DNA from 2 places in the Lysinibacillus sp. FSL K6-0075 genome. Region 1 is predicted to be linked to the other one. Evidence: a T-box and tRNA genes for the amino acid it is inferred to sense, from the RefSeq annotation. Region 1 holds a T-box; the other holds one or more tRNA genes.
The links. The T-box of region 1 lies ahead of argS (arginine--tRNA ligase). A T-box ahead of a tRNA ligase gene usually reads a tRNA of that ligase, here a tRNA-Arg.

Region 1 (15,743 bases):
CATTTGCACAACGGACATTATGGTCAACATGGCACTTGCTGCCTCTAATGACAGGCCTTTATCCTGTAGTAGCGGTGTGAGCCATGACATGATCGAGAAAAAGAGCGACGTTTGTAAACCAAAGTACAAGAGGATCACCCAAGCACGTCTAGATGTCCACGGATTACGGGCATGTTCTGTCGCAGTTACTTGTTGCAGCTGCTCGTTGTGCCCGGATGGAATCGCCCATAGCCAGATAACGAGCGCGACTACGGCGAGTATTGACCACATGCCGAGGGCGACTGTCCAGCTATTACCGAACCCCTGATAAAAAGTCACGGTTAAGGCTGCGCTTAAAGTAGCCCCTACGCCAATACCGAATGAATAAATACCGACAACTGTCGTGAAGCGTTCGGGAAACTTTTTCTTAATATAAGCATTTAAAATAGGACCAATCATCGCAATCGCTAAGCCTGCTGCGAAGCTTGTCACGATGAGCAAGAAATAGCTTGCTTGGAAAAAGCGTAGCCCATTGGCGACAACAAGGAGGGTCACTAAAAGGGTGATAGCTGATTTCGTGCCCATTTTTCGCTGTAGCGGGACAGCCAAAGGTGCAAACAAGCCCATACAAAAAACGGGGATGGATGTAAGAAAGCTGATGCTTGTAGTCGAGACATGTAACGATGTCATCAGCACATTAAAAAGCGGTCCTATTCCCGTTACGGCTGGTCTCATGTTGAGTGCTACAAAAAATATACTAATGACCACTAGGGTGAGTGAAACGGTCCATTGTTTTTTAGCCATTTATTCGATCCTCTCTACTATTACGCAACATTCATTTATGAAAAACTTGCATCGATTCCTCTATCCTTTTACCATGTTTTCGATGGATGGTCAATGATTGGACCGTTTGCTTTTAAATGGCTAATGTTCATTACATATTTTTAGGGGATTCAATACCCAATAAGGCTAAAGACTCTTTTAAGACAATGGCCACACTATGACAAAGTGCGAGACGTGATGCTTGTTGTTCATCATCTGCTAATATTTTGTGCTGTGCATAATATTTATTCAATAAACGTGCCAGTAGTAAGGCATATTTCGCTATTTGGGACGGATCAGCCTGCTCAAAAGCCATAGCTACCGCTTTTGGAAACTGCTCCAGTAATAAGATAATCGGCCAAGCCTGCTCACCTAATGGTGTGAACATCATGTCTTGAGATGGTGCATTTGCTTTGTCTAAAATGGAGCAAATACGCGCATACGTATACTGCACATATGGTCCTGTTTCCCCTTCAAAATTCATCATTTGTTCGATTGAAAATTCAATATCGTTTAGGCGGTGGTATTTTAAATCATTAAAAATTACTGCTCCAACGCCCACTTGCTGTGCTACTCGCTCTTTATTTGGAAGATGAGGATTTTTCTCCTCAATATTACGCTTCGCCGTCACAATGGCCTCTGCTAGCACATCTGCTAATAACACCACTTTGCCTTTACGAGTCGACATTTTTTTACCATCCTTCAGCATCATGCCAAATGGGACATGCTGTAGATTCGTTGCCCAAGGATAGCCCATTTTTTCGATGACCTGAAAAAGCTGTTTAAAATGGAGGGACTGCTCATTACCAACGACATAGAACATCTTTTTGGGCTGGTAGTGCTGTTGGCGATACAGGGCGGCTGCTAAATCACGCGTTGCATAAAGTGTGGCCCCATCCGTTTTCGTTATTAAACATGGAGGCATCTCCCCCATCTCCACAACATACGCTCCGTCTGATTCCACGAGGAGCCCTTTGTCTGTTAGCTCTGTCACAACCGGTGTCATTTTGTCATTGTAAAAGGCTTCACCTGTAAAGGCATCAAAATCAATTCCTAACAGCTCATATATTGTTTGAAACTCTACTAATGACACATCTCGGAACCATTGCCACAATGCCAGTGCCTCTGCATCACCGTCCTCCAATGCTTTAAAGGCGGCACGAGCCTGCTCATTCAGTGTTGGATCTTGCTCTGCCTCTTCATGAAATTTCACATAAATCTTTAATAGCTCCTCAATCGGTGACGCTGAAATGGCCTGTTTGTTTCCCCATAGTTGATAAGCAACAATCAGCTTACCAAACTGTGTACCCCAGTCCCCTAAATGATTGATACGAATGGCTTGATAGCCATTTTTCTCTGCAATATTTGCTAAGGCATTGCCGATGACCGTTGAACGTAAATGTCCCATCGAGAATGGCTTCGCTATATTTGGAGATGAAAAATCCAAAACGACAGCTCCCATCTTTGTTGGCATAGTGCCATATTGTTGCTTGTCGCGCAGAATCTTGCTTAACACCTGTTGCGTCACCTTTTCTTGAGCTAGAAAAATATTGACATAGCCTCCAACGGCTTGCACACGCTGGATACTGTCATGGTTTAATTGACTTGCTATATCTGCTGCGATACTTTGTGGAGACTTTTTCCACACTTTTGCTAGAGTAAAGCATGGAAAGGCCACGTCCCCTAGCTCCAAGCTTTTTGGTTTTTCTAATAATGACAATATTTCCTCTCCTGTTATTTGTTGATTTAATGCGACTGCTATACTGTCCGCGATTTGTTTATTCATCTTGATTCTCCTCCTGTCCAAATAAAAAAGCCCTCGCCTCTAAAATTAGAGACGAGAGCATGATAATCCCGTGGTACCACTCTAGTTGCCATGTGACATGACCACTTTCCATTGTTAACGAGGTGACGCCCCGCTATTCTCTACTACTTGTTCGAGAATCTTCTCCAAAGTGCGCTTCATTCATGGTCCCTGCATTAGGCTCACACCATCCCTAACTCGCTTGCCAGTCATCCCATCAATTACTCTCTTTTTCATCGATTTTTTCTATGATTTTTACATATATTACCTGACTTCCTTATTGGCGTCAACCATTTTTACTGTAAAATGACGGTACTTAGCAATTGACATATCGAGATAATTCGATATATTATCGTCATATGGAACCAATTGAAATTTTCAAAGCGCTATCAAACGAGACGAGGCTAAACATCTTACAGTGGCTGAAGGAACCTGAGAAACATTTCCCAAAAGTGAGTATCGAAGGAGGCGTGTGTGTTGGTGATATTCAAGAGAAAGCTAAAACTTCTCAATCAACCGTTTCTCACTACTTAAATATGATGCAAAAAGCTGGACTTCTCGAATCTTTTCGTCATGGTCAATGGACATATTATAAATTAAAAGAAGAAACGATTCATCAAATTGCTTCGTTTCTTGTCTCAGAGACCCAAAATGATTAATTGGGTCTCTGTTTTAGTTATTATATCGATTATTCACGATAAATAGATACGCTGTATTGATTAGGTTTCGCATAATATATCGATTATTCTCGATATATAAATATAAAAGGAGAGTCATTATTTGATGAAAGAAAATACACTTAGTCATAAACATAAAATTTTAGCCTTTACCTTAACATTATTAACTTTTGTCATGGGAACAAGTGAATTTGTCATTGTAGGATTATTAACAGAGGTTTCGACAGATTTAGGCATTACCATTGCCACTGCTGGTTCCTTGGTTTCTGGATTTGCGATTGCCTATGCCATTGGTACACCTATCTTAACTGTTTTTGTTAGTAGATTTGCAAAATATCCACTCATGTTACTGTTCATTGCTATCTTTATACTTGGAAATATCGTAAGTGCCTTAGCTAGTTCCTATGGTATTTTAATGACTTCTAGAGTTGTTACGGCTGTTGTCAGCGGTGTGCTAACAGCATTATCTATGTCTTTAGCAAATGATTGTATGCCAAAGGAAAAAAGATCCTCTATCATTGCCTTAATATTTGCTGGTTTTACGATTGCCAACGTTATGGGTGTACCGCTAGGAACGATGGTGGGTCAATGGAGTAATTGGCATATGACATTCTGGTTAACGGCTCTATTAGGAGGGATTGCCTTTGTCATCAGCCTCTTTGTGCTACCTCGGAATAGTAAAGGAACAAAAGGTTCGCTATCAGACCAATTAAGTTTATTTAAGCAACCTAAAATCATTCTAGCATTCTTCATTCCTGTTTTTACGATTGCTGGAACATACACAATCTATACTTTTATTACGCCAATTTTAGAAAACAAACTTGGGATTGATACGAAATATATAAGTATTGTTCTGTTAATCTATGGTTTTTTTTCAATCTTTAGCAATCTTTTAGCTGGCAAGATCGCTCAACATAACGGTCTTAGTAAATTGCGCTATACATTCATCTTTCAGGCCATTATCTTATTTACCCTCTATTTCACGCTATCCTCCACGTGGCTGGGACTCATGAGTATTATGTTAATGGCTGTCATGCTTTATGCTGTGAATGCAACTGTTCAACTATACTTCATGGATCTAGCAGAAAGGTATTCCCCGTCTGCCAAAGACTTTGCATCCTCGTTAACCCCTGTAGCCGTTAATGTGGGCATTGCATTAGGTGCCGCAATTGGAGGGATTGTTGTTGCCACGGGGAATCTAGACAAACTATCATGGGCTGGTGGAATGTTAGCACTCATAGCTTCCGTGCTAACATATATAAGCTATCAATTGGATCAAAAGGATAGACAATAGAAAAAAAAGAAACATTCCTCAAGAAGAGGAGTGTTTCTTTTCTACATAATGAATCACATCAGCCATAATGGCATACATCTCTTTTAATTTTAGTTCCTTATTGTCAGAGATTTTTTTGGCTACCTGCTCCGTGACCATTCCTTTTTCAACTAATGTATCCCAGCTAGTCGCATTGGATTCACCGATGAGGACATCAGCCAAATACTGAGCTAGCTCATCTCGTTCAATAGCTTCATCGCCTTGATTATAAACTTTATTGATGACAATTTCGAGCTGATCCTTCATTCCTGATGCACTTTCTCCACCAGCACGGAGCATACTCTCTTTTAACATTTTAGCAAACTTTATTTTTGTCGCCTTACTGTCTACTTTTAAGTCATTATCATAGCCACCCACTACAAGGCCATAATTAATGAGCGTTTGAATGGCTTCATCATACCATTCCCCTTGATATGGATAGTCTACAGAAAATGAATCGACATAGGCACCTTGTTTAGTCAATTGCTCTCGTAACGTAGTGATTAATTTTTTATCCTTGCTCATGTCTCTAAAGGTTACATCCTGCTTCTGTGCAAGAGCAGCCGCAGTCCCAGCCGCTTCCCCTGTCACCATCCCTGTAGGAACAATGCGGGCACTACCAGCAGCGAGTGATGAATAACCTGCAGAGCGTCCAACTACCAGTAAGCCATCAATGTCCTTTGGTACTAACGAACGGAAAGGAATGGCATATTGCTTTGGTGCAGCAATCACATAGCCGTAATCATGAGGCGTTTGTGCTTGCACATCGACTGGATAAGAGGCAATCCCAATGCTATCCCACTGATCACTATTTTTCCAAAGGTCAGCCATTGGTAATTGATACTCTGCCCAAATATGTCTCGTTTCTCGTACATAGAGTTCTTCTGGATAGCTAACAATTTCAGCCTTTTCAAACCCAGGGAAGTTTGCTTGTAAATATTTTAGAATATGTAGCGTTTCCTTCTTCCCTGCGACAATGGCCGCTTGTTTTGAAGGCTCGTTCAAGCCATCAATACCAAAAATCTGTAGGGCATTAATGAAATATTCATCATCTACACGTGCTAAATTCAACCCTCGTAACCTTGTGCCCTCTTGCAAAGGCTTGTATTCATCATGCAGCTTTGTAAAGCCCCACATAACGGTATGATTTAAATTGGCACCGCCAAATACATTGGATTTAGCTGCTTTTTTCACTTCATCCCAATCGACATTTTTTAAATGCAGCATTAAGGTCACAGCCATGCGTTTATCCTTTATGCCAATATCTTCCCCACCTACAAAGAAAGGAACGCCCGACATGGCAGCAAAATCAGCATCCTGTGTGGCATCAATGAATGATTTTCCTGTCACAACATATGTACCGTACTCATTTTTTAATTCCACAGACGTTAATTGTTGTTGTTTGACATTCGCTTTCACGACCTCGGTTTGCACGGATAAGGTTAAGTTAGGCTCTTCATCGATCAGCTTTTTAAAGGCAGCCTTAGCACCTACAATGCCAAAAGCGTCTTTCCCTCTAACAAGCTCATGCCATTCCTTAAATATCCCCTCACTAATCGAGTTGTTATGGCCATCACGAGGAATGTCGAGGAAATTCAGCATACCATATGTAAATAATCCACCTAACTCTTGTCGTTTTTCGACCAGCAATGTTTTCGCACCATTTCGTGCAGCAGCCACCGCCGCAGCCACACCCTCTGGTTCACCACCGATGACGATGACATCATATTCTGCCTCTATATGTTCAATTGGTTCTGGCTTTTTATACTCATCCACTAATTTATTGTATGCCATAGAGTTTGTTATATCTTTAATAAAATAGTAGCTACCAAACCCAAGTAAAACTACTATTACACAAGTGGCTGTCCATAATAAGCCCTTACCCATAATATACCTCCAATTGTTAAAATTTCCATCGATGTGTTTATTTAATCATCATTCCCGCCTCAAGGGCTGAATGTCCTAGTTGAATGCAGGCATATCATTACCGCAAACGAATAATGCTTTTGCTTACAGTATTCTCTATGAAATTATCATCAAGATAAATGAATGAAATCATTTATGAGGATTGTGATGTTTTTTATTCTAACTTTAGCAACATCAATCTAGTATGAATGAAAGAGCAACGAATAGCTGGCATTCAAAACGGGGATGGGCTTGTGGGCACCAGTGATGATTTACTTGACATAAAAAAACAGTCAGAATCATTTTAGACGATAACTTTGTGAAGAAGCAACTAAAATCCCCATGGTAAATGATGTAAAATTTCTATTCTTTTTCAAAAATAGTTAATCACACTACAATATAGACGCCTCACGCTCGCAGAAAGTTACACCAAATTTAATTTTTTATTGTATCTTTATTCAGTTTATGATTAACAAAAAATGTGGAAAGAACGCCAAACCTTGATTTAATAATGTTTATAGACTATGGAACATATTTCATGCTATACTAGAGCCATTGTGAAAAAAGGAGGAACTTGCATGATTCAAGTTAGTAATGTAGGTCTTCGCTATGGCGATCGTAAACTATTTGAAGACGTAAATATAAAATTCACACCAGGCAATTGCTACGGTTTAATTGGGGCAAATGGTGCTGGTAAATCAACATTTTTAAAAATCCTTTCTGGTGAAATTGAAGCACAGGAAGGGAATGTATCGATGGGTAAGGACGAACGTTTATCTGTCCTGAAACAAAACCACTTCGAATACGATGAGCATACAGTACTCGACACAGTCATTATGGGGAATAAACGCCTCTATGACGTGAAAACAGAAAAAGATGCTATCTATGCAAAGGAAGACTTCTCAGATGAGGATGGCATGCGTGCTGCAGAGCTAGAAGGTGAATTTGCAGAGCTAAACGGTTGGGAAGCTGAATCAGAAGCGGCTACACTATTAAACGGTTTAGGTATCTCAGATGATCTTCATTACATGCTCATGGGTGATCTTGAAGGTTCTGACAAAGTCAAAGTATTACTTGCACAGGCACTATTTGGTCAGCCTGATGTGCTACTACTCGATGAGCCTACCAACCACCTTGACTTAAAGGCGATTCAATGGCTGGAAGAGTTCCTCATTAACTTTGAGAATACAGTTATTGTTGTATCCCATGACCGTCACTTCTTAAACAAAGTATGTACACATATTGCGGATTTGGACTTCTCGAAAATCCAATTATATGTAGGGAACTATGATTTCTGGTATGAATCTTCTCAATTAGCGCAAAAAATGGCACAAGACCAAAATTCGAAAAAAGAAGAGAAAATTAAAGAATTACAAGCGTTTATCGCACGTTTCTCTGCGAATGCTTCTAAATCGAAGCAAGCAACATCTCGTAAAAAAATGCTGGATAAAATTGAGCTGGATGATATTAAGCCATCAAGCCGTAAATATCCATTCATCAACTTCCAAATCGGTCGTGAAATCGGTAATGATGTCCTAACAGTAGAAGGCCTAACGGCAAGTAATGAAGGTGAAACATTATTCAAGGACATTCGCTTCTCATTGAACAAAGAAGATAAAATTGTTTTACTTGGTAGCCCTATGGCAAAAACAGCACTTCTTGATATTTTAATGGAAGAAAAAGAAGCGGATGCTGGCACATTTAAATGGGGTGTAACGACATCTCAAAGCTACTTCGAAAACGATCATGACAAGTACTTCGAAGGTTCTGAGAAAACATTAGTGGAATGGCTACGTCAATATTCTCCAGATGATGAAACAGAAAGCTTCCTACGTGGTTTCCTAGGACGTATGTTATTCTCTGGTGAAGAAGTGAAAAAATCCCCTGCTGTTCTATCAGGGGGCGAAAAAGTACGTTGTATGCTATCCAAAATGATGCTTGCGACAGCAAACGTTATTTTATTAGATGAACCAACGAACCACCTTGACCTTGAATCTATTCAAGCATTGAACGAGGGCTTAATTCGTTTCAAAGGCGCGATGATTTTCACATCTCATGACCATCAGTTTATCCAAACAATTGCTAACCGTGTCATCGAAATCCGTGAAGACGGCTCGATTTTAGATAAGCAATTAACATATGATGAATTTTTAGAGTGGAAAGATAGCCAAGGCTTAAGCTAAGCTTTACAAAAATCCTCTACCCCATGTTGGTAGAGGGTTTTTTTGTTTGCTAAATATGTATGTCTTTTTGCGTTTATCTGGTTTTTAAAGGATTAAAAGGATTTTTATAGAATAAAAGAGTATAGCATTGATGAGGGGGAAGCTTCGTGAAGAAAATTGCAATTATTTCAGATATTCATGGGAATAAAACGGCATTAGAGGCCGTGTTAACAGACATTCGCTTAAGAAAGATTGAAAGAATTTTTTGTTTAGGTGATCTAATCGGCAAAGGCCCTCAAGGATCTGCATGTATAGAGCTTATCCAACAGAACTGCGAACAAGTCGTTCGAGGCAATTGGGACGTATTTATTCAATCCCCTACTGATAATGATTATCTCCAATGGTTGAAAGATCGATTAACAGCAAAAGACTATCAGTACCTCGGATCCCTACCCTTCCATATTGACCTTGAGTTAAATGGGCAGCTAATAAGATTTTTCCATGCATCTCCAAGAAGTGAATTTGAACGTATCTTACCGAGTCATCCACTTGAAAAGCGTTTATCCATGTTTGAAAATAATGAAGTAACCAATTCAATCCATTACAAGAAACGCCCTGATATTGTGTTCTATGGCGATATCCATACAACTTTTTTACATACATATAAACAAGGAATTCTTTGTAATGTGGGGAGTGTCGGTAATTCACTTGACCTAACTTCCGCTTCCTATGCGATCCTAGATGGAACCTATTCAAACAATGCTATTCAATTTATTAGAGTACCATATGACCGTGAGGCTGAGCTAATGAGCGCAAAAGAGCTGGGTATGCCCCAATTAGATCAATATTATAATGAAATTATGTTTGCCAACTATCGAAATGCTTAGTACCGTCTCCATTCAAAAATGAAGAATCCATTTTAATGCCAAAATGGATTCTTTTTTGGTATTCAACGCTGGAAATACCATTGCAGCGCATTCTTATAAAGAATTTTATCAGCAGCCTGTTGATCAAATAGCTGTTGAATCAATTCCACATCCCCATCATGAAAAGGTCGTTTGGCTCTTGTGGACGGCAGATCTGTTCCAAAAATGAGCGCATCTGGATTGACGTTATAAATCGCTTGTAACGCATGTTTCACATCTAGCTCCACACGACCAAAGCCAGTCGCCTTGACACGTACCCCCTTATCTACCAACTTTAATAAATGTGGCAGCCCTTCTTCCGACAACCCTAAATGATCGATGGAGATGGCTGGTAAAGCTTCAATGGTGGCGGCTATCTCTGGTAATTCCTTCGCATTGATATAGAGCTCACTATGCCAGCCCACCAACTCATAAACCCTTCGTGCAAAGGTATCTAGCTGCGATAAATCCTCTGAGCCACCTCGTTTACTATTAAAGCGTAATGCCCTTACCCCATTGTTATGTAAATGAACAATTTCATCATCCGTAACTGAATAAGGTAATTGCGTTACCCCACAAAATGCGGGACCCAGCTGTTTCAATGCTTTTAATAAATAGGCTTGGTCAAATCCTTGAAAAGACCCTGATACAATGGCACCCCCTGCTATGTGGAGATTCACTGTATCCTTTTGATAATCCTCTACTACATAGCTTGGTGGTGTATATCCTTGATTTTCAATAATCGGAAAATCAAAGTCAATAATATGAAAATGGGCATCAAAAATTCTCATCATTCATCCCCCTTTTTCCTTCAATTTATCACACTATATACATAAGTAAAAATACGTATTTCTATTTATTTATCATAAGAAAAACTTATTGATTTACGATTCTCCTTCTCTTAGCAGTATGATCGAACAAACGTAAAAAATGGTATGAACATCCAATTTCATACCATCCTTTTATCAACAATCTACTGCTTTATTCCTCATACTTTTTAAAGGCTAGTACAGCATTATGACCACCAAAGCCAAATCCATTGGATAAAGCGAAGTGGATGGATTGATGAAGCGCCTCATTTGGTACATAGTTTAAATCACACTCGGGATCTGGCATTTCATAATTAATCGTTGGTGGAATGATGCCATCCATTATACTTTTCAATGTAATAATGGCTTCAATTCCACCAGCCGCACCAAAGAGATGCCCTGTCATTGATTTTGTGGAGCTGACCTTTAATTGATAGGCATGGTCACCAAAAACGCTTTTAATAGCCTTCGTTTCAGATTTATCTCCCTCTGGTGTGCTTGTGCCGTGTGCGTTGATATAATCGACAGCTGATTCATCGATTTCGCCCATTTTCAATGCGAGCTTCATGGCATTGGCAGCGCCCGTAAAATCAGGTGCTGTAATGTGATGAGCATCGGTTGTGACACCATAGCCAACAATCTCACCAAGTATCGTTGCACCCCTTTGTTTAGCATGTTCATATTCCTCTAGGAACACAATGCCAGACCCTTCAGACATGACAAAGCCATCTCGTTCGCTATCGAATGGTCGACTAGCCTTTGTTGGCGCATCATTTCTTGTGGACATGGCTTTCATACGAGAGAACCCTGCAAAGCTAAGTGGATTGATGGGTGCCTCCGCTCCACCTGCTAAAATACCATCCGCATAGCCATGTCGAATCGCTAGGAATGCTTCTCCAATGGCCTGGTTTCCTGTCGCACAGGCCGAAACAGGGGAAAAGCTTGGCCCTTTAAAGCCCGTTTTAATCGCTAGAATCCCAGCAGCCATATTGCTAATCATCATCGGTACCATAAACGGTGACACCTTTCTTGGCCCATTATCGAGCATAGCCTGATGATTTTCTAAAATCGTCTCAATGCCCCCGATGCCTGAGCCAATGTATACGCCTAAACGCTCCTTATCCACCTGCTCCATATTTAAATTAGCTTGCGTCAGGGCCTGTTGGGAAGCGGCAACAGCATATTGTACAAATAAATCATACTTACTGATTTCTTTTTTATCCATATACTGCGTTGCATCGAAATCCGTGATCGTCCCAGCAATTTGCGTATTAATACCGCTAAATGCCTCCCCTTGAATGTTTTGAATCCCTGATTGTCCTGCTTTTATATTCTCCCATAAGGCTGATACTGAATTACCTAACGGGGAAACAACACCATATCCAGTAACTACGACTCTTCGTACCATGTACATCGCTCCTTTTTGTTTTCGTTTTTTATTTTAACAATTCCTGTAATTGCGCCAGCATTTTGAGAAAGAACGCTTCTCCTAAAACGCGTTTGTATTGTAATGCCCCTTTCGTACTTGAAATAAGGAATACAGCTAGTGCCTCCAAATCATTAGTGGCTTGGAGGGCGCCCTGTTGTTTAGCATCTTTCAGTAGCTCTACAAAGACATCGATTTCCATTTGGCTAAGCTGCTGAAGTTTTTCTTGCATCGGTTGCGGTAATTCTTGATAGTCTGCCTGTAAAGCTGAGATAGGGCAAACACCATCTTGCTCAAGGAATTTTACTCGCTGCATAATAAAGGCAAAAGGCTTTTCTTCAGCTGGTATAGTGGACTCTTTAATCAGTGTATAAGCCCCTACTAACCCTTGTTGAATTCTTTCGCAAACAGCGATCCCTAAATCTCCCTTCTTTTCAAAATGATAATGAATACTTGCCTTCGTAACGCCAAGCTCCTTTGCTAAATGCTCATAACTAAATGATGTGAAACCTTTTTCCTGAATATTCTTCAATGTTAATTCTATAATTTGCATTTTTCTATTTGTCATGGCTTTATACTAACTTACTAGTAGGTAAGTGTCAATTTAAAAAAGGCAGCAGATAAACGATATATCTGCCGCTTGCGTTGTTATTGCATTTCTTTTGTTGGTCCCATCACACCAGGTACTGGTAAGCCTGCTTGACGTAGCAGGACCGTCATTTGTCCACGATGATGTGTTTGATGGTCGATTAATACACGTAATAAAGCCCCTTTTGACATGGGTGCCGTAAAGCCATTTACTACCTCTAGTAAATCGTCATTCGAAAGCTTAGCTACTTCCTCTTTAATACCATTTGCAACGCTTTCATAGGCTGTCACAATCTCAGCTGCAGTCGCTGGTACAGGATCTTCTTGACGAATCATTGGCACTTTTAACCCTGCTAGATAGCTAAAATAACCAGCCGCCCCAACTAAATGCCAACCTAACCAGCCAAGTGTACTATGACCCTCTACAATACTTTGCGCTAGCTTGTCATCTGTTAAAGCCTGTAATACTTGCAGTGTTCCCTTCGATGCATTTGACCATTCTTGTAAAAAATCATCTACTTGTCTATACATATCTTTGCCCCCCATTTTTAACTTCATTTCTATCATAGTTAATTTTCCATTCTGTTACAAGTTTCTAGTATGCAGTTTACATAATATTATTATGAAATTAATTTCTCATTTCATTCGTATAACGCCCTCCATTCACGTATAATGAAAGAAAATAGCGAAGGAGTGTGCTTATGAGATACCATGTTCTCGTACTTTCTCTTGCATTTCTACTTGCTGGCTGTCGTGAAGAAGTCAAAGAAGAGCCTGTGCCATCGCCAACACCACCTGTGGAGGACAAGCAATCAGATGAACAAGATCAAACGTCACTTCTATCCTATTTTCCACCTGATGGATCCGTCGCCTCTTTTCAAGGGGAAGGAAATGAGTTTGCCAGCTTCACACTAAAAACAACCTATCTCGATACACAGCATATCGCGCAAATAGAGGATAATGGTGGTGTGACACTATTAAAAATCTATCGTATAACCGATGCAAGCATTGATCTTGTCTATCGAGAACCCGTTGACAGCAATCCAAGCATGCCAAGTGCAGCAGAGGCATCTTCTTACCCTGTACTGGAAACTATACTTCAAAAGCCATTACAAGTCGGGACGAGCTTTCAAGGTTGGACCATTGAATCAACGACTGCCACTGTCGATACAGGCACAACGGTCTATCAAGATGTCATCCAGCTAACTCGCTCTAAAGACCAAATGACGACAATCAAATATTTTGCAAAAGATATTGGCCTAATCCGCACAGAGGATACGATGGAAACAGAGCAAGATGAGCCATTTGTTGTGACATCAACCTTGCAAAAAATAGAATAATTGAATGAAAACAGGCGTCCTGCTTGGGCGTCTGTTTTTTAGCAAAGGGGGGCCATACATGAGTGAAATACATAATGCAACACCAAAGCAAGAAGACTTAACGGAAGAAGAATTTATTGAGCTTGTACTCGAGGAACAGCAAAAAGCATTGGCACAGGAGCGAGAAGAACGCATTCATGGAAAAAAGCAAAAAAAACAAAAGCCTCTTGTCCGCTGGATTGTGTGGGGCATGGCAATGGTACTGTTTTTCAATACATTCGCCCTGATTTTTCAAATTTATTCCATACCTGCGCTTGAATTTATCAAGGTTTCAACGAGACTCTCAGCACAAGAGGATATACAAACCTATAAAAAAGCAGTCGTTGAAATTTCGACAGGCTCCAGTAAAGGCACTGGTTTTGCCATCTCTCCTGATGGTCTGATTGTCACCAATGCCCATGTAGTAGAAAATGCCACAACATTATCTGTCGTCTTTCCAGATGAGGGGTTAATGGAGGCAACATTAATCGAGAGCTATCCAGCCGTAGATTTAGCCCTAGTACAAGTGGAAGCCGAGCAGCTCCCCTATCTCCCTCTTGCAGAAGAGCCACCTTACTCAGCTAATGAACATGTCTATTTTATTGGAAATCCACTTGCTTTTACGGGCATTGCTAATGAGGGGACATTGCTAGAATCCATTCAATTAGAGGATTGGCAGGAGCCTGTGATGATGCTAAAAGCACCTGTTTATCGTGGGAATAGCGGAAGCCCTGTCATCGATCAAAAGGGCGAGGTTATTGGGGTGATCTTTGCAACGATGAAATATGAGCCCATTGGACGTGTCGGCCTGTTTGTACCTGTACAACAGCTCCGGAATTTATTAGAAAAATGAACCTGCTTATCACAGGTTCATTTTTTAGGGTGCTATGAGTTTACATAATATTATTATTGATCTTTACTCTCTTGCTTCACAAACTGAGCAATTGGCGATTTCACAGGAATTTTACTGACAACCTCATCACTCACTTCGGCCACCTTTTGCAGCACATGCAAAAGCTTGTCATCTCCTGTCCAATGCTTTTCTACTACATCTGGCCCCAATTTATTGATAATCGTATTTACCACAAAAGTTGCTAGCACTACATCATCTAAATAGCCACCAAAGCCCAATAGTCCTTCTGGCATTAGATCCATCGGCAACACAAAATACGCAATGGATGCCCCAATTAACGCACGACTCTTCTTATCCACACCCGCATCCGTTACGGTTTTAATTAATAAATGAAATAAATCAGGCACAAACATTAAATACGGTGTAAATTTATTGCTTTTTCCCTTTTTCGATCCAAGAAACGCTACTAATTTTGTACGTAGTTTCTGATAAAAATCTTGCTGCTCCTGTTCATCAGGCAATTTTTCTTCATTCTTCAAATTCATCTGCCTCCTTCTATGCTAACTATTCAGTATTTTAGCGGGACTACTCGCTTCTATTACAGCTATCTCTCATTCTTGCAGTTCTAACCACTACTTTTATAGCGCTATCCTTCACTTTCGCAAGGCTATCCGCTACTTTTACAGCTATCCCTCATTCTTGCAGTTCTAACCGCTTCTTTTATAGCGCTATCCTTCACTTTCGCAAGGCTATCCGCTTCTTCTACAGCGATCCCTCATTCTTGCAGTCCTAACCGCTTCTTTTATAGCGCTATCCTTCACTTTTGCAGTTCTAACTGCTTCTTTTGTAGCGCTATCCCTCACTTTCGCAAGGCTATCCGCTACTTCTACAGCGATCCCTCATTCTTGCAGTTCTAACCACTACTTTTATAGCGCTATCCTTCACTTTCGCAGTTCTAACCGCTTCTTTTGTAAAGCTATCCTTCACTTTTGCAAGCTTATCCGCTACTTTTACAGCGATCCCTCATTCTTGCAGTTCTAACCGCTACTTTATCGCTGCTATCCGCCACTACTATATATTTAACCTAAAATAGGATTTGTAATCCTTAAACTTTTAAATGATACAAAAAAGACATCCTATTTG
Region 2 (15,743 bases), 1.6 Mb from region 1:
TCTTTGAAGAGGCATATCAAATGTTGTTAGAGGCAGGCTTTAATTTACCAGAAGAAGTAGAGATGTCACGTAAATTAATGATTGAAATACCCGAGGAAAAAATTCGCTTTATTTTATCAAAGCCAATGGATGTTCCTGTCTATGTTGAACATGGTGTAGCTGATATTGGTATTGCTGGGAAGGATGTTTTGTTAGAGCAACAGCGAGAGGTGCATGAATTACTTGATTTGAAAATTAGTAATTGCTATATCGCTTCTGCAGGCTTACCAAACACTTCAATGAATGAGATTGCACCTAGAATTGCTACTAAATATCCGAATATTGCAATGAAGTACTACAAAGGCATTGGAGAGCAAGTGGAAATAATCGAGCTTAACGGTTCTATTGAATTAGCACCAATGATTGGCTTAGCTGATCGAATTGTCGATATTGTTTCTACGGGTCGTACATTAAAAGAAAATGGCTTAGTAGAATATGAATTTATTACCGCTGTCTCTTCCCGACTAATTGCAAACCCAGTAAGTTATCGTATGAAAGGTGAGCGTATTATTGACCTCGTGAAGCGATTAAAGAAATGTGTGAATGAGCAGAAAAAGTAATCATTTTTAGCTACATAGACTAAAGGGGATTCATCCTATGAAAATAACAAAGCTTGAAAAAGGCATTTCCTTAAAAAGACCACTTGAAGGGGGAAATGAGGAACAGATAAAAGTTGTGCGACAGGTGCTATCAGATGTTAAGGCACAGGGTGATGCAGCATTACGTACCTATACTGAGAGATGGGATGGCTATGTACCTGAGAGCTTCCGTGTCTCTGAAGAAGAAATACAGGAAGCAGTAAATGCACTTGATCAACAACTCTATAAGGACTTAGCGGAAGCTGCGGAAAATATCCGTTTTTATCATGAACAACAAATACGTTCAGGTTATCGATTAGAACTGGGAGATGGTTCTTGGCTAGGTCAACGGGTGACAGCCTTAGATGCAGTAGGACTATACGTTCCGGGTGGCACAGCAGCCTACCCTTCATCTGTATTGATGAATGTGATACCAGCACAGGTTGCAGGGGTGAAACGTATTGTTATTACTTCCCCTGCAGGGCAGAATGGGAAGCTACCAGCAGGTGTCCTTGTGGCGGCTCACCTTTTAGGGATTGATGAAATTTATAAAGTTGGTGGAGCACAAGCCATTGCAGCTCTTGCCTATGGCACAGAAACAATTTCGCCAGTCGATAAAATTACAGGTCCAGGAAATATTTTTGTGGCACTTGCCAAACGTGAGGTATTTGGAGAAGTAGCGATCGATATGATTGCGGGACCAAGTGAAATTGCTGTGCTGGCTGATGATTCAGCCTATCCTGATGAGATCGCTGCAGATCTTTTATCACAGGCAGAGCATGATCCGCTAGCCTGCGCCATCCTTGTCACAACCTCAGAGTCATTAGCCAAAAAAGTAGCTGAGGAAGTAGAGAAGCAATTGCTGAACCTACCACGTCAAGAAGTAGCTCGTGCTTCCATAGAAAATTTTGGGGTAATTTATGTAGCTGAAACGTTGTCAGATGCAGTGGAGGCCATTAATTCATTGGCACCTGAGCATTTAGAAATTGTGACAGAAAATGCAGAGGGGCTAGCTGAGCAAATAAGACATGCTGGCGGTATTTTTATAGGTCGGTATAGTTCTGAGCCAGTTGGTGATTATTTTGCAGGGACGAATCATGTGTTACCAACCAATAGTACGGCTCGTTTTGCAAGTGGCTTAAATGTCGATGATTTTGTGAAAAAATCAAGTATTGTTTACTATAGTGAAAAAACATGGAAAGACAATGCACCAAAAATTGCACGTCTAGCGCGTATGGAAGGCTTAGAGGGCCATGCCCGTGCAGTGGAATCACGTGGATGGGAGAAGGAATAGGACGATGACAGAAAAGAAACGATATGCAAAGATAGAGCGCACAACAAATGAAACGCAAATTTCAGTAGCAATTGATTTAGATGGAGAGGGAAAGGCAGATATCCAAACAGGCGTGGGGTTTATGGACCATATGCTTGACTTATTTATCAAGCATGGACTATTTAATGGCACAATACATGCAAATGGTGATACCTATATTGATGATCACCATACAACAGAGGATCTTGGTATTGTCTTAGGACAAGCTGTTCGAGAAGCACTTGGTGATAAGAAAGGCATAAAACGCTATGGTAACGCCTTTGTACCGATGGATGACGCACTCGCTCAGGTGGTGGTAGATTGCTCGAATCGCCCTCATCTAGAGTACCGTGTGCCAACATTAAAAGAAAAAGTAGGAACGTTTGATACAGAATTAGTGCATGAATTTTTATGGAAATTTGCCCTTGAGGCACGAATGAATGTTCACGTAATTGTACCCTATGGACAAAATACACATCACATTATTGAGGCGATTTTCAAAGCATTAGCACGTGCGATTGATGCGGCAGTGGAAATTGACCCACGTGTGAAAGGCGTACCATCGACTAAGGGGCTGTTAACGTGAAAATAGGTGTCATTGATTATGGTATGGGCAATTTATTTAGTGTGGAACAGGCATTAAAACGTCTAGGCTGTGAAGTTATTGTAACGGCTGATGAGAAGGTGTTAGATACAACAGATGCCCTATTGTTACCAGGGGTGGGCGCATTCCCTGATGCTAGAAAGCGTTTAGCAGAAACAAAATTAGATCAATATTTACACAAGGCACAAAGCGAAAACCGTCCTCTTTTGGGAATTTGTCTAGGCATGCAATTATTGTTTGAGCAAAGTGATGAAGTAACCTCAACAAAAGGGCTAGGTTTTTTCAAGGGGTGCATTAAACGCTTTAGTGGTATCCAGGAAGGCCAAGCATACCGAGTGCCACATATGGGTTGGAATGAGCTGATTGTGACAAATCGTCCTGCCTGGTTAAATAATGAAGTATCAGCGAAGCATGTCTATTTTGTTCACTCATTTTATGCAGCAGATATAGAAGAATCAGAGCTTGTTGCCTATGCGGATTACTACGGCATTAAAGTACCTGGTATTGTGACAAATGGTTCCGTGACTGGCATGCAATTCCACCCTGAAAAATCAGGAGAATTAGGTGTTTATTTATTAGAGCAATGGCTGAAAGGTGTGAAGGCATGCTAACAAAACGTATTATCCCATGTCTTGATGTGAAAGAAGGTCGTGTTGTAAAAGGTATACAATTTGTCTCTATCCGAGATGCAGGAGATCCAGTGGAGCTTGCGAAGTTCTATGATGAACAAGGAGCAGATGAGCTTGTATTTTTAGATATTTCTGCTTCACATGAAGGTCGAGAAACGATGGTAGACGTTGTTCGTCAAACAGCGGCTACGCTTGCCATCCCCTTTACTGTTGGCGGAGGCATTCGTACATTGGATGATATGAAGCGTATATTACGTGCAGGTGCTGATAAAGTTTCCGTGAACACGTCTGCGTTGGAGCGGCCCGCTCTTATTCAGGAAGGCTCAGATTTTTTTGGTGCACAATGTATCGTTGTTGCAATAGATGCTCGCTATAGTGAAGAAGATGGCACATGGATGGTTTATACACATGGTGGACGCAACAAAACAACTTGGTCAGCCATTGAGTGGGCAAAAGAGGCTGTACGGTTAGGAGCTGGTGAGATTTTATTAACAAGCATGAATCAAGATGGAGAAAAATCTGGCTTTGATTTAGCCTTAACTAAAGCAGTACGTGATGCTGTGACAGTCCCTGTGATTGCTAGTGGTGGAGCGGGACATGCCGAACATTTTTACGAAGTATTAGCACAAGAGGTAGATGCAGATGCTGCACTAGCAGCCTCCATCTTCCATTACAAAGAAACAAGTGTAGCGCAAGTAAAAGAATACTTACGTGAAAAAGGAGTGGCAGTAAGATGATAGAGAACATTCAATTTGATGAGAGAGGTCTTGTTGCAGCTGTAGTACAAGATGCCAATACAAAAGAGGTATTAACAGTAGCTTATATGAATAAAGAGTCATTAGCTAAAACCATTGAATCAGGGGAAACTTGGTTTTACTCTCGTTCCCGTCAAGAGCTTTGGCATAAGGGTGCAACAAGTGGTCATACACAAAAAGTAGTGTCAATCAAAGCAGATTGTGATCAAGATGCGTTAGTAGTGGAGGTTCTACCGACGGGGCCAGCATGTCATAATGGTACAATTTCTTGCTTCAATGAGGTTATGCAGCAAAAAGAGAAGGTCGGCTCTGTGGACATCGTTTCTAAACTTGCTCGTGTCATTGAAAAGCGAGAGCAAGAAATGCCAGAAGGAGCTTACACTACATATTTATTTGATAAGGGCATCGATAAAATCTGTAAAAAGGTTGGAGAAGAAGCAACAGAGGTAGTCATTGGTGCTAAAAACCGAGATGCAGAGGAAGTAAAATGGGAGGCAGCTGATTTAATTTATCATCTCCTAGTACTATTACAAGAACAAAAAGTAAGCATTTATGATGTTCTACATGTGTTGGAAAAACGTCACGAGGAGAAATAACAGCATATTATTGATTGTGTGGTATAATAGGGATTACTGTGTAAAGGAACGTAAAATACGTTCCTTATTTCTTGTTTCGGAGGAAATATATTGGAAAAGAAACGTCAAAATGAGACTCAATCGAATATAGTGTCGTTCATTCCAACAGGCGACTATTATTATAAGAAATCAATTCAAGCAATGAACAGTGGACAAATGAATAAAGCCTATAAATATTTACAGCGTGCGGTAGATTTAAGTCCCGACGATCCAATGATTATCTTGCAGTTAGCCATAGTAGAGTTAGAAGGTCAACGTTTTGAGGAAGCGTATGATCTGCTTCGTCGTGCCTATCAACTTGATCCAGATAATCCAGAAATCATATTTTATATGGCAGAAGTATCAGGATGTGTGGGCATCATGCATGATGCTAAACGCTTTGCAGAAGAATATTTAAAGCTAGAACCTGAGGGTGCTTATGCTGATGAAGCAGCAGAAATATTAGAGTTTGTCGCTTTTGAGCAAGATGATTTTGAAGAGCTTGAAGGATCTGGTGAGGATTTATATCGTCAGGAACAAGCTCGTCGTTGTATGGAAAAGGGAGATTTTCCAGAAGCTATTACTATTTTAGAAGATTTAATTGAAGATCGACCAGCATTTTGGTCAGCCTATAATAATCTAGCACTCGCTTATTTTTATGTTGGAGAAGAAGAGCAAGCTAAGGCGCTCTTGCATACAGTGCTACGTGAAAATAAGGGCAATCTACACGCATTATGCAATTTAACGGTGATTGCGTATTATGAAAAAAATGAAGAGGATTTACAAGAACTGTTAAATGTCCTTGTTAAAATTCAACCCTATACATGGGAGCATCGTTATAAACTTGGTGCGACATTAGCCTTAATCGGACAGTATGAATTAGCCTATAAATGGTTGCGCAGTATGCAAAAGAGAGGCTATTTAGGAGATGCAGGATTTTACTTTTGGTTGTCACATGCTGCCTATTTCTCAGGTCATGAGGAAATTTCGAAAAGTGCGTGGGATCAGCTTCTAGAGCTAGACCCAGACAAAGAGGGCTTCGAACCTTGGCGCCAACAAGAAAATGAATTTGGACTTGATGCGTTGGAGCACGACCGTGATTTTATTGTTGAAAAATTAGAGAGCACGTATACAAGTGAGCGCATTTTTGGTTTGTTTTTACTGAAAGGTACAGCGCATAAGCAAGAAATTATCGCCCATCCGAAATGGATTGATATTGAACAATTAGGCTCTTTTGAGAAATTGTTTTTGGCTTATGCACTTGGACATGAATTTGATAAGAAAAACAAAGTAGAAGCAAGCTTTTTACGGGCAGTACAGGTCTCAGAAATTTTATTAGAACAATATGGAAAGCTATCATCATTAATTGTCCCGATGTTTCAAATGTGGTTTGTGCTATGTGAACAAGCTTTAGTAGAAAATTATCGTTTTACAAATCCAACAGCAATTGCAGGAGCAAATGATTATTTATTCAGATCTTCACAAATGCTCAAAGTGACAAAAAAGGAAATTGCACAGCAATATGGAGTATCGGTATCTACTTTAACGAAGTATATTGACGAAATCTTAACGTTTTTGCCAAACAGTCATAATTAATGTGTGAGCAACATAGTTGAATAACTTTATACTTTCACATACGATGAACATACTAACGCTATCACCAATTTTTCCTTAGCGTCATTGATCTTCTTCTATAGATGACGTTACACTTATTGGTTGAATGAAGATAAAAAGTATTCTGTTTAGGGGGAAGTATTTATGTCGGAAGAAAAAATTTATGATGTAGTAATTATTGGTGCAGGTCCTGCCGGGATGACTGCTGCTGTCTATACATCTCGTGCGAATTTGTCAACATTAATGATTGAACGTGGTATCCCTGGTGGACAAATGGCAAACACAGAAGAAGTAGAAAACTACCCAGGTTTTGAGACAATTTTAGGACCAGAGCTTTCTACAAAAATGTTTGAGCATGCTAAAAAATTTGGTGCTGAATATGCCTATGGTGATGTAACGGAAATCATCGATGGAGAAGAATATAAAACAATTAAATCAGGTGCAAAAGAATATAAAACACGTGCCATTATTATTACAACTGGTGCTGAGTATAAAAAAATGGGCGTGCCTGGTGAAAAAGAACTTGGTGGCCGTGGTGTCAGCTACTGTGCAGTATGTGACGGTGCATTCTTTAAACAAAAAAATCTAGTTGTCGTAGGTGGCGGAGATTCGGCTGTTGAAGAGGGTGTCTATTTAACTCGCTTTGCTGATAAAGTGACAATTGTCCACCGTCGCGATAAATTACGTGCACAAAAAATTCTACAGGATCGTGCCTTTGCCAATGAAAAAATTGATTTCATTTGGAATGCAACTGTAAAAGAAATCAATGAAGCAAATGGTAAAGTTGGCAGTGTAACGCTACAATCAACTGTCGATGGTACGGAATCTGAATTTGCAACAGATGGCGTCTTTGTCTATATTGGTATGTTACCTTTAACTAAACCATTTGAGTCATTAGGCATCTTAAATGATGCTGGCTATATTTTGACAAACGACACGATGGAAACAAAAATCCCAGGTATCTTTGCAGCTGGAGATGTTCGTGAAAAATCACTTCGTCAAATTGTAACAGCAACTGGTGACGGTAGTATTGCCGCGCAAGCTGTTCAACATTATGTAGAAGAGTTATTAGAGAAAATTAATGCCTAACATGGCTATTTTAAGGTAAAAAATACAATTTTAATGTGGTTTTAATATTGCTGTAACTTGTATGACATATAAAAGGTGTATCATTAAAAATGTAATTAGCAATCCCCCTTTTATTTTGTTTAGTAGGTTGTTTCCGCCTCCATTAGGTGGGAGCAACCTACTTTTTTATGTGTAAAAAATCAAATAATCCTATCAGGGAAAATGTAAATTTCGCCCAAGATAAAATGGTTATCTTTGAATAAAACTAAATTGTTAATTGTCTGCGTACAAGAGTTGTAAATGAGGACAAATCTTACAAGGTCTTGTTATAATGAAGAGTAGAATGCAAAAGTGATTAGAGGTGTGCCTATGCAAAGAATTGCAAATTTAATTGCCGTAAAAGACGGTAAAGTATTATTACTTCAGAAACCAAGACGAGGCTGGTATGTAGCGCCAGGAGGGAAAATGGAGAGCGGCGAGTCAATCTTTGAGGCTGCTTTACGTGAGTTTCAAGAAGAGACAAATGTTACACCTTTACATGTTCATTTAAAGGGTGTTTATACGATGGTCATTAAAGAAAACAATGATGTAGTGGATGAATGGATGCTCTATACATTTGTTGCAAAGGATGTAGAAGGTATACCATTCGAAGAAACAAGAGAAGGCAAGCTTGCATGGCACCCAGTAGAGGATTTAGCACATTTGCCAATGGCTGAAGGAGATCGAACTAATTTACAATTTGCTGTTTCGCAATCAGGCATTCAGTATGGCACGTTTGACTATACAACGAATTTTGAATTACTTCATCAGAAAATACAAATTTCAAAAGAACAATAAAGGAGTTGCATGACAGTGGTGGTTGAAGGCCAACAAAGTACACATGAATTGGTTATTATTACAGGAATGTCTGGGGCTGGGAAAACTGTAGCTATTCAAAGCTTTGAGGATTTAGGGTATTACTGTATTGATAATTTACCACCTGCGTTACTTACAACTTTTTTAACTTTACTGAGAGATTCTGGTAAAAACAGTACCCGAATTGCGGCAGTAATGGATATGCGCGGAGGCGACTTTTTTGATGCTCTAATTGGCGCATTGGACCATATACTAAAAGAAGGCGATATTGTTGCTCGTATTTTATTTTTAGATGCAGATGATGCCACATTAGTCAGACGTTATAAAGAAACAAGACGTGCCCATCCATTAGCAGTGAACGGTTTACCTCTAGATGGAATTAAACAGGAACGAGTACTTTTATCTGAAGTAAAGGGCCGTGCTAATTTTGTTTATAACACATCTAATATGAAACCAAAGCAATTGCGTGAAAAAATTGTCAAAGAATTTGCGAGTGAGGCAGATACTATTTTTACCGTTAACATTATGTCCTTTGGCTTTAAACATGGTATGCCGATTGATGCGGACTTAGTGTTTGATGTTCGTTTTCTTAAAAACCCATATTATGTGGAGGAGCTACGTCCAAAAACGGGTCTTCAAACAGAGGTATCTTCTTATGTTTTAGCTTTGGAAGACACGCAAATCCTCATACAAAAACTAACGGATTTATTAGACTTTATGATTCCTCTCTATCGACAAGAGGGCAAATCACAGCTTGTTATTGCTTTTGGTTGTACTGGGGGCCAGCATCGCTCCGTGACATTAGCAGAATTTTTTGGGGCATATTTTGCGGGCAAGGAAAATACGGTTATTACGCATCGTGATATTAATCGTAGAAAGGAATGAGTGAATGGGGAAAAAGCAAACAAAGCTTGTGGTAATTGGTGGTGGCACAGGGCTCTCCACGTTACTTCGCGGGCTGAAGCACCACCCATTTGATATTACTGCTATTGTGACAGTAGCAGATGATGGCGGTTCTTCAGGGCGTTTACGTGATGATTATGATATTCCACCACCTGGGGATGTACGCAATGTAATTGCAGCATTATCAGATATTGAGCCCCTTGTAGAGCAAATGTTTCAATATCGTTTTTCAGCATCTGAAGATTTACGAGGTCATTCCTTAGGGAATTTAATGCTTACGGCACTCACTGACATTACTGGAGATTTCAGTCATGCTATTAGTGAGATGGGAAAGGTTTTAAAAGTTCATGGTCGAGTAATACCAGCTGCTAATAAAAAAATCGCCTTACATGCTGTGCTTGAGGACGGTTCAATTATTGAGGGCGAATCAAAAATCCCGACAGCGACAAAACGCATTAATCGCGTTTTTTTAGTACCTGAAAATGTGCAACCGTTACCAGAAGCTATTCGTGCTATACTTCGTGCCGACTATATTTTAATAGGACCAGGAAGCTTGTATACAAGCATTATTCCGAATTTGCTTGTTAAGGAGATAGGAGAAGCAGTTGTTAAGGCTAAAGGAAGAAAAATATATGTTTGTAATTTAATGACACAAAAGGGTGAAACCATTTCTTATACAGCAGGCGATCATGTAACAGCTATACATAAGCATGTTGGCCATGACTTTATCGATTCCATTTTAGTAAATGATGAAGAACTCCCTAACCCTGTAAAAGAACTGTATAAAGAAGAAAGAGCGGAACCAGTGACATTTGACGTAGCAAAGCTTGAAAGCATGGGATTAGAAGTTATTAAACGAGACATTGCTACAATTCGTCCAGATGGCACGGTTCGGCATAATGCTGCGAATGTTGCAGAATGGCTGGTAGATTATGCTGATATTTACCATCAAAAAGTAAGAGGACCAATAATAGAAACATAATGGCTTTATTGTATATGGTAAGATGAACATATACATAGAAATCAGGATTGAAAGGGGGGCGTGATATGTCTTTTGCTTCTGAAACAAAAAAAGAGTTAACACAAATAGAAGCGGACAATCATTGTATGAAAGCAGAAGTTTCTGCCCTAATTCGTATGAATGGTTCATTATCCTTTGCAAATAAACAACTAAGCTTAGACGTGCAAACCGAAAACGCTGCAATTGCCAGAAGACTATATACGATTATGAAAAAATTGTATCCGTACAATGTGGAATTACTGGTTCGTAAGAAAATGCGACTGAAAAAAAATAATGTGTATATATGCCGTGTAAGAGAAGGTGCGCGTGAGCTGTTAATTGATTTAGAAATCATCTCAGACGACTTTCAATTTAACCATACGATCTCAAGAAAGCTCATTCAAAAGAGTGGCCAAAAAAGAGCTTATTTAAGAGGTGCATTTTTAGCAGGAGGTTCTGTCAATAATCCAGAAACATCAGCTTATCATTTAGAGGTGTATTCTTTATATAAAGAGCATGGTGAAGCATTAATGGATTTGATGAATGAATTTGAACTCAATGCCAAAACAATCGAACGTAAAAAAGGTTTTGTGACTTACTTAAAGGAAGCAGAAAAAATTTCGGATTTCCTTAATATTGTTGGTGCACATCAGGCTATGATGAAATTTGAAGATGTTCGCATATTGCGAGACATGCGCAATAGTGTCAACCGTATTGTAAACTGTGAAACAGCCAACCTAAATAAAACCATTGGTGCAGCATTACGGCAGGTAGAGAATATTCGATTTATTGAAAATTCAATTGGTCTTGATCAACTACCAGAGAAGCTTCGTGAAATAGCACGTCTCCGTGTAGAATACCAAGATGTGACATTAAAAGAGCTTGGTGAAATGGTATCTAGTGGAACGGTTAGTAAATCAGGTGTCAACCATCGATTGAGAAAAATTGATGAGATTGCTGATGCATTAAGGCGCGGTGAAAAAATAGGTGGTTAAGTTATCATACTTTTCAGGTATGAATGTCATGCTAATCGCTTATTGTTCTTTTGCTAGTAAGTGAGGTAAGATAAAACTAATAGATGAACGGTAGTGAAGGGGAGTTTTGAGAATGATTGAGAGAAGAGTCCAGGTTAAATTAAAATTAGGACTACAAGCTAGACAAGCAGCACTATTTGTGCAGGAAGCAAATCGTTTTAGTGCTGATATCTTTCTAGAAAAAGATGAGAAAAAAGTAAATGCCAAATCCATTATGGGTGTCATGAGCTTAGCTGTTGCTAAAGGTACTGAAGTTACTTTAAGTAGTGAAGGTAACGATGCTGAGCAAGCGGTTACAGCATTGGCAACAATTATTGAAAATGAAGATTAACATTCATTGAACACAAAAGGCATCACAGAGAAAATCTGTGATGCCTTTTATTTTTTATTTATTATCGCTACGATGCATAATGTGGTCAATTAAGCCATATTCTTTTGCACGTTCAGCAGTCATGAAGTTATCACGATCTGTGTCTCTTGCAATGACTTCAAGTGGTTGACCTGTGCGTTCAGATAAAATGCCATTTAGTTTTTCACGTAAGAATAAAATACGTTTAGCAGCAATTTCAATTTCTGTCGCTTGACCTTGTGCACCACCTAGTGGTTGGTGAATCATCACTTCAGCATTTGGTAGAGCAAAACGTTTACCAGGTTCACCAGCTGCAAGTAGGAAAGCACCCATTGATGCAGCCATCCCAATACAAATTGTTTGTACCTGTGGTTTAATAATTTGCATTGTGTCATAAATAGCCATACCAGCCGTAATGGATCCGCCAGGTGAGTTAATGTAAAGTGAGATATCTTTATCTGGATCTTCTGCTTGTAGGAAAAGAAGCTGAGCGACAATGGAGTTAGCAACATTGTCATCAATGGCACTTCCTAAAAGGATAATACGGTCTTTAAGTAGACGTGAATAAATGTCATATGCACGCTCACCACGACTTGTTTGTTCAATAACTGTAGGAATTAAATTCATGTTAAATCCTCCTTAAAAAGCTAAATTCGAATACCTTTACTGAAAATTTCCTTTGTATTTCAGCTGTATCCTTATCATACACATTATAGTCAGGGAAGGTCAAATATTAACCCTGCTAAAGTGAAATTAAAAAAATAAATTGTTTTTGCATTCTATGGTTGAATTATATAGGATGGGCTTGTATAATAATTAAGGTTATAAGTTTAAAGTACAGGACACTATTTTGCAGGTATGCTTCAAATGAGGGTTATCTACATCATGCTTTTCGTAAGCCTAGAGTGAGTACTTTTTTTTTGTGTCTTTTGCCCTCGTGGTGTAATGGATAACACGTAAGATTCCGGTTCTTGCACTGGGGGTTCGATTCCCTCCGAGGGCGCCATTTTACTGATGAATTGATATACTGTAATAGCTCATCTCCTAATAAGTAGTTTAGCAGCCTGCTTACTGGAGATCGAGAGGAAGAATAAAGTGAATACTGTCCTAGTTGGCATTATTCCCCTATTTATTCCTTTCAAACCTTCAAAAAAGCAATAACTCCAAATTATTTTTTAGTGAACATACTGTACGTGAGACTAGCAATAGTCGAAAAAAAAGAATCCTATCTGAGGGGATTCTTTTTTTTTGCCTAAATTTATCGAAATTTGGCATGGTTCTCATTGTATATATATTAGTTTTAGGTTTAATTTCTTGTGATTTATACATGTTTTTTCAAATTATATGAATTAATTATAAATTTATATGAAAAAATATTTAGTTTTATGCGAAAAGTTGTTGTCTAAATACTATATTGTTAATATAATTGACCTAATAGTCTAACATTTCCGAATTGCGAAAAATAATACGTATTTTGGAAAATTATCGAACTAGGGGGAAATACAATGAAAAAAACAGGTTGGATGTTACTGATGATTATCGCAGCTTTAACATTAGCACTTGCAGGATGTGGTACAAAAGATGATGCTTCTTCTGGTAGTACACCTTCAGAAGACGGCGGAGATGGCAAGAAAGTATACAAAGTTGGTACTGAGGCCACTTTTGCACCATTTGAATCTGTTGACGATTCAGGGAAAATTGTAGGGATTGATGTCGATATTTTACAAGCTATTGCAGATGAAATGGACTTTGAAGTTGAGTGGAATAATATTGGGTGGGAACCAGTTTTCCAAACAATTAAAAATGGTGAAACAAATATCGGAGCTTCAGGAATCACAATTACTGAAGAGCGTAAAGAATCATTTGATTTCACTGAACCATACTATGAGTCTCAATTATTAATTGTTGTGAAAGAAGATTCAAAAATCAAATCTCTTGATGAATTAAAAGATAAAAAAGTATCAGTACAAATTAATGCTACTGGTCATATGGCGGCGAAAAAGCTACAAGGGGAAGCAAGTACAAATATTATGGCATTTGAAAGTCAGCCAATCGCGATTCAAGAGATGCTAAATGGTAATGTTGATGCAGCTATCGGAGATAATGCGGTAGTTTATGAATATATGAAAGCTCATCCAGATCAAAAACTAAAAGTAATTGAAGATGACGCATTCGATAAAGAATACTATGGCTTCATGGTTCAAAAAGGGAATAAAGAATTGTTAGATAAATTAAATGAAGGTCTTAAAAAGATTAAAGAAAACGGTAAATTAAAAGAAATTACGGGCACTGATTTTGAGTAACAAATGAATGACATGATGCTACTAACATAGTAATTGTGCTAGCGGCTCATTTATTATTCGTAATTTAAAGGGGAATGGGGTTTTCGGATGGACATCTTTGACTTACGCTGGGACATTGTCTGGAACTACCGAGATATGTTTATACGAGGTATTGGCGTAACACTTATTTTGACACTTAGTGGTTATTTTGGCGGTATTCTATTAGGGCTATTTTTAGGTCTTGGAAAATTATCGAGTAAAAAATGGATTTATTGGCCATCTAAACTATATATCGATTTATTCCGTGGAACACCGATGCTTGTACAAATCTTGTTAATTCACTTAGCAGTTATTCCAACAATTTTTGGTCATTCTTTAGGTTATATGGTATCGGGGATTACAGCGCTTATTTTAAACTGCGCTGCTTACAATGCAGAAATTTTCCGTGCAGGGATTCAAAGTATTGCAAAAGGGCAAATGGAGGCTGCACGCTCTCTTGGGTTAACACATAACCAAGCGATGCGTAAGGTCATTTTACCTCAAGCATTTAGACGTATGATCCCACCATTAGGGAATGAATTCATCGCATTATTAAAAGATTCTTCACTCGTAACAGTTATTGCCGCACCAGATATTTTATATGCTAGTAAGGTAGTAGCTGGTGCAAGCTTCCGCTTCTGGGAACCGTATATCGTTGCAGCATTATTGTATTTAGTTTTAACATATGGTGTAACGAAAGTTGTAGCATTTATCGAGAAACGATTTAGCAATAGTTATGTCCCTCGTAAAGCTAAGGTAGAAGGGCGGGAAGCAAGATGATAAAAATTGAAAACCTACACAAGTACTTTGGTAAGCTTGAAGTATTAAAAGGAATCGATTATGAAATTCAAGAAAAACAAGTTGTCTGTGTCATTGGGCCATCTGGATCAGGAAAAAGTACATTTCTACGATGCATTAATATGTTAGAAGAAGTAACAGATGGTGCTATTTATATTGAAAATGTAAAGATTAATGATCCTAAAACGAATATCAATGAAATACGTGCAGAAGTGGGCATGGTGTTTCAACAATTTAACTTATTCCCGCATATGACTGTTATCGATAATGTCACGATGGCACCTATGCAAATTCGTAAAATGAGTCGTGCAAACGCAGAAGAACTAGGACATGAGCTATTAAAAAAAGTTGGACTCGATAGCAAGGCCTATAATTATCCTGAGCAGTTATCGGGTGGTCAACAGCAGCGTGTGGCAATTGCTCGTGCCTTAGCTATGAAGCCAAAAGCTATTTTATTTGACGAGCCAACTTCAGCACTTGACCCTGAAATGGTAAAAGAGGTGCTAGATGTTATGAAAAATCTAGCGGCTGAAGGGATGACAATGGTGGTTGTGACGCATGAAATGGGCTTTGCTCGTGAAGTAGGCGATCGAGTAGTCTTTATGGATGGAGGCTATATCGTAGAAGAAGGTTCTCCAGAGGAACTATTCGGCAATCCACAAAGCGATCGAACAAAGGCGTTTTTAGGAAAAGTATTATAAAGCTGAAAAAGCGAACGACGTGCTCGTTCGCTTTTTTGTGCTAAAAAAAGCAGTCCATGATGAGTATTCACCATGGACTGTTCATATTTAATGAAGGGGATTAGATGTTGTGTCGTATGCATTTAGCATCGTTTGCATATCCTGTTGGGAGTACTGAGGCACCTGATAATAGCCATGTTTATTTTGATAAATGGATAATTCGTATCCCATTTCAATGCAGTTAGGAATACTATCTGCAACAACGCGACGAACAACAGGGTTTGTTGTCTCCAACGCAGCGGTTGTCATACATTTTGCTGCCCCTTTTTGAGCACCAAGTAAGAATCCAGAAATGGCTTCATCATTTATTTCATTAGCATTTTGCATTGGCTTTTTCGGTTGACCAGGATTTAAGCCATATTTGAAGTCATTTCCTGTTTCCATTTGGTAACGTCCTGTTGGAACAGATGGATCGTGCCCTGTTTTAAAGGACTCTACGATTGTATTGTACATACCTAGAGTGAAATTATATTGACGATCCAAAATGTTGAGTAGTTCAGGGTCTTTTACATGGGGACGCAAAATAATGG

Region 2: it has a tRNA-Arg gene. The T-box ahead of argS (arginine--tRNA ligase) is inferred to sense a tRNA for this amino acid. The anticodon was not compared.

Annotation. Positions count from the first base shown of each region.
Region 1 is NZ_CP151947.1:2,440,620-2,456,362, reverse strand. Features, by position in the region: gene MHB65_RS12055 (MFS transporter) at 1-783, opposite strand, end outside; gene argS (arginine--tRNA ligase) at 914-2,587, opposite strand; T-box leader at 2,632-2,851, opposite strand; gene MHB65_RS12045 (metalloregulator ArsR/SmtB family transcription factor) at 2,965-3,264, shown strand; gene MHB65_RS12040 (MFS transporter) at 3,389-4,576, shown strand; gene MHB65_RS12035 (FAD-dependent oxidoreductase) at 4,595-6,481, opposite strand; gene MHB65_RS12030 (ATP-binding cassette domain-containing protein) at 7,078-8,682, shown strand; gene MHB65_RS12025 (metallophosphoesterase family protein) at 8,829-9,548, shown strand; gene MHB65_RS12020 (amidohydrolase family protein) at 9,611-10,357, opposite strand; gene fabF (beta-ketoacyl-ACP synthase II) at 10,548-11,783, opposite strand; gene MHB65_RS12010 (TetR/AcrR family transcriptional regulator) at 11,812-12,369, opposite strand; gene MHB65_RS12005 (DinB family protein) at 12,450-12,920, opposite strand; gene MHB65_RS12000 (hypothetical protein) at 13,091-13,729, shown strand; gene MHB65_RS11995 (serine protease) at 13,788-14,600, shown strand; gene MHB65_RS11990 (DUF1232 domain-containing protein) at 14,654-15,145, opposite strand.
Region 2 is NZ_CP151947.1:4,066,975-4,082,717, reverse strand. Features, by position in the region: gene hisG (ATP phosphoribosyltransferase) at 1-599, shown strand, start outside; gene hisD (histidinol dehydrogenase) at 637-1,911, shown strand; gene hisB (imidazoleglycerol-phosphate dehydratase HisB) at 1,916-2,515, shown strand; gene hisH (imidazole glycerol phosphate synthase subunit HisH) at 2,512-3,144, shown strand; gene hisF (imidazole glycerol phosphate synthase subunit HisF) at 3,138-3,899, shown strand; gene hisIE (bifunctional phosphoribosyl-AMP cyclohydrolase/phosphoribosyl-ATP diphosphatase HisIE) at 3,896-4,513, shown strand; gene MHB65_RS20340 (tetratricopeptide repeat protein) at 4,604-6,127, shown strand; gene trxB (thioredoxin-disulfide reductase) at 6,290-7,234, shown strand; gene MHB65_RS20330 (8-oxo-dGTP diphosphatase) at 7,583-8,050, shown strand; gene rapZ (RNase adapter RapZ) at 8,060-8,953, shown strand; gene MHB65_RS20320 (YvcK family protein) at 8,958-9,953, shown strand; gene whiA (DNA-binding protein WhiA) at 10,019-10,966, shown strand; gene MHB65_RS20310 (HPr family phosphocarrier protein) at 11,079-11,336, shown strand; gene clpP (ATP-dependent Clp endopeptidase proteolytic subunit ClpP) at 11,391-11,981, opposite strand; tRNA gene MHB65_RS20300 (tRNA-Arg) at 12,286-12,360, shown strand; gene MHB65_RS20295 (basic amino acid ABC transporter substrate-binding protein) at 12,860-13,657, shown strand; gene MHB65_RS20290 (amino acid ABC transporter permease) at 13,745-14,455, shown strand; gene MHB65_RS20285 (amino acid ABC transporter ATP-binding protein) at 14,452-15,174, shown strand; gene MHB65_RS20280 (spore coat protein) at 15,262-15,743, opposite strand, start outside.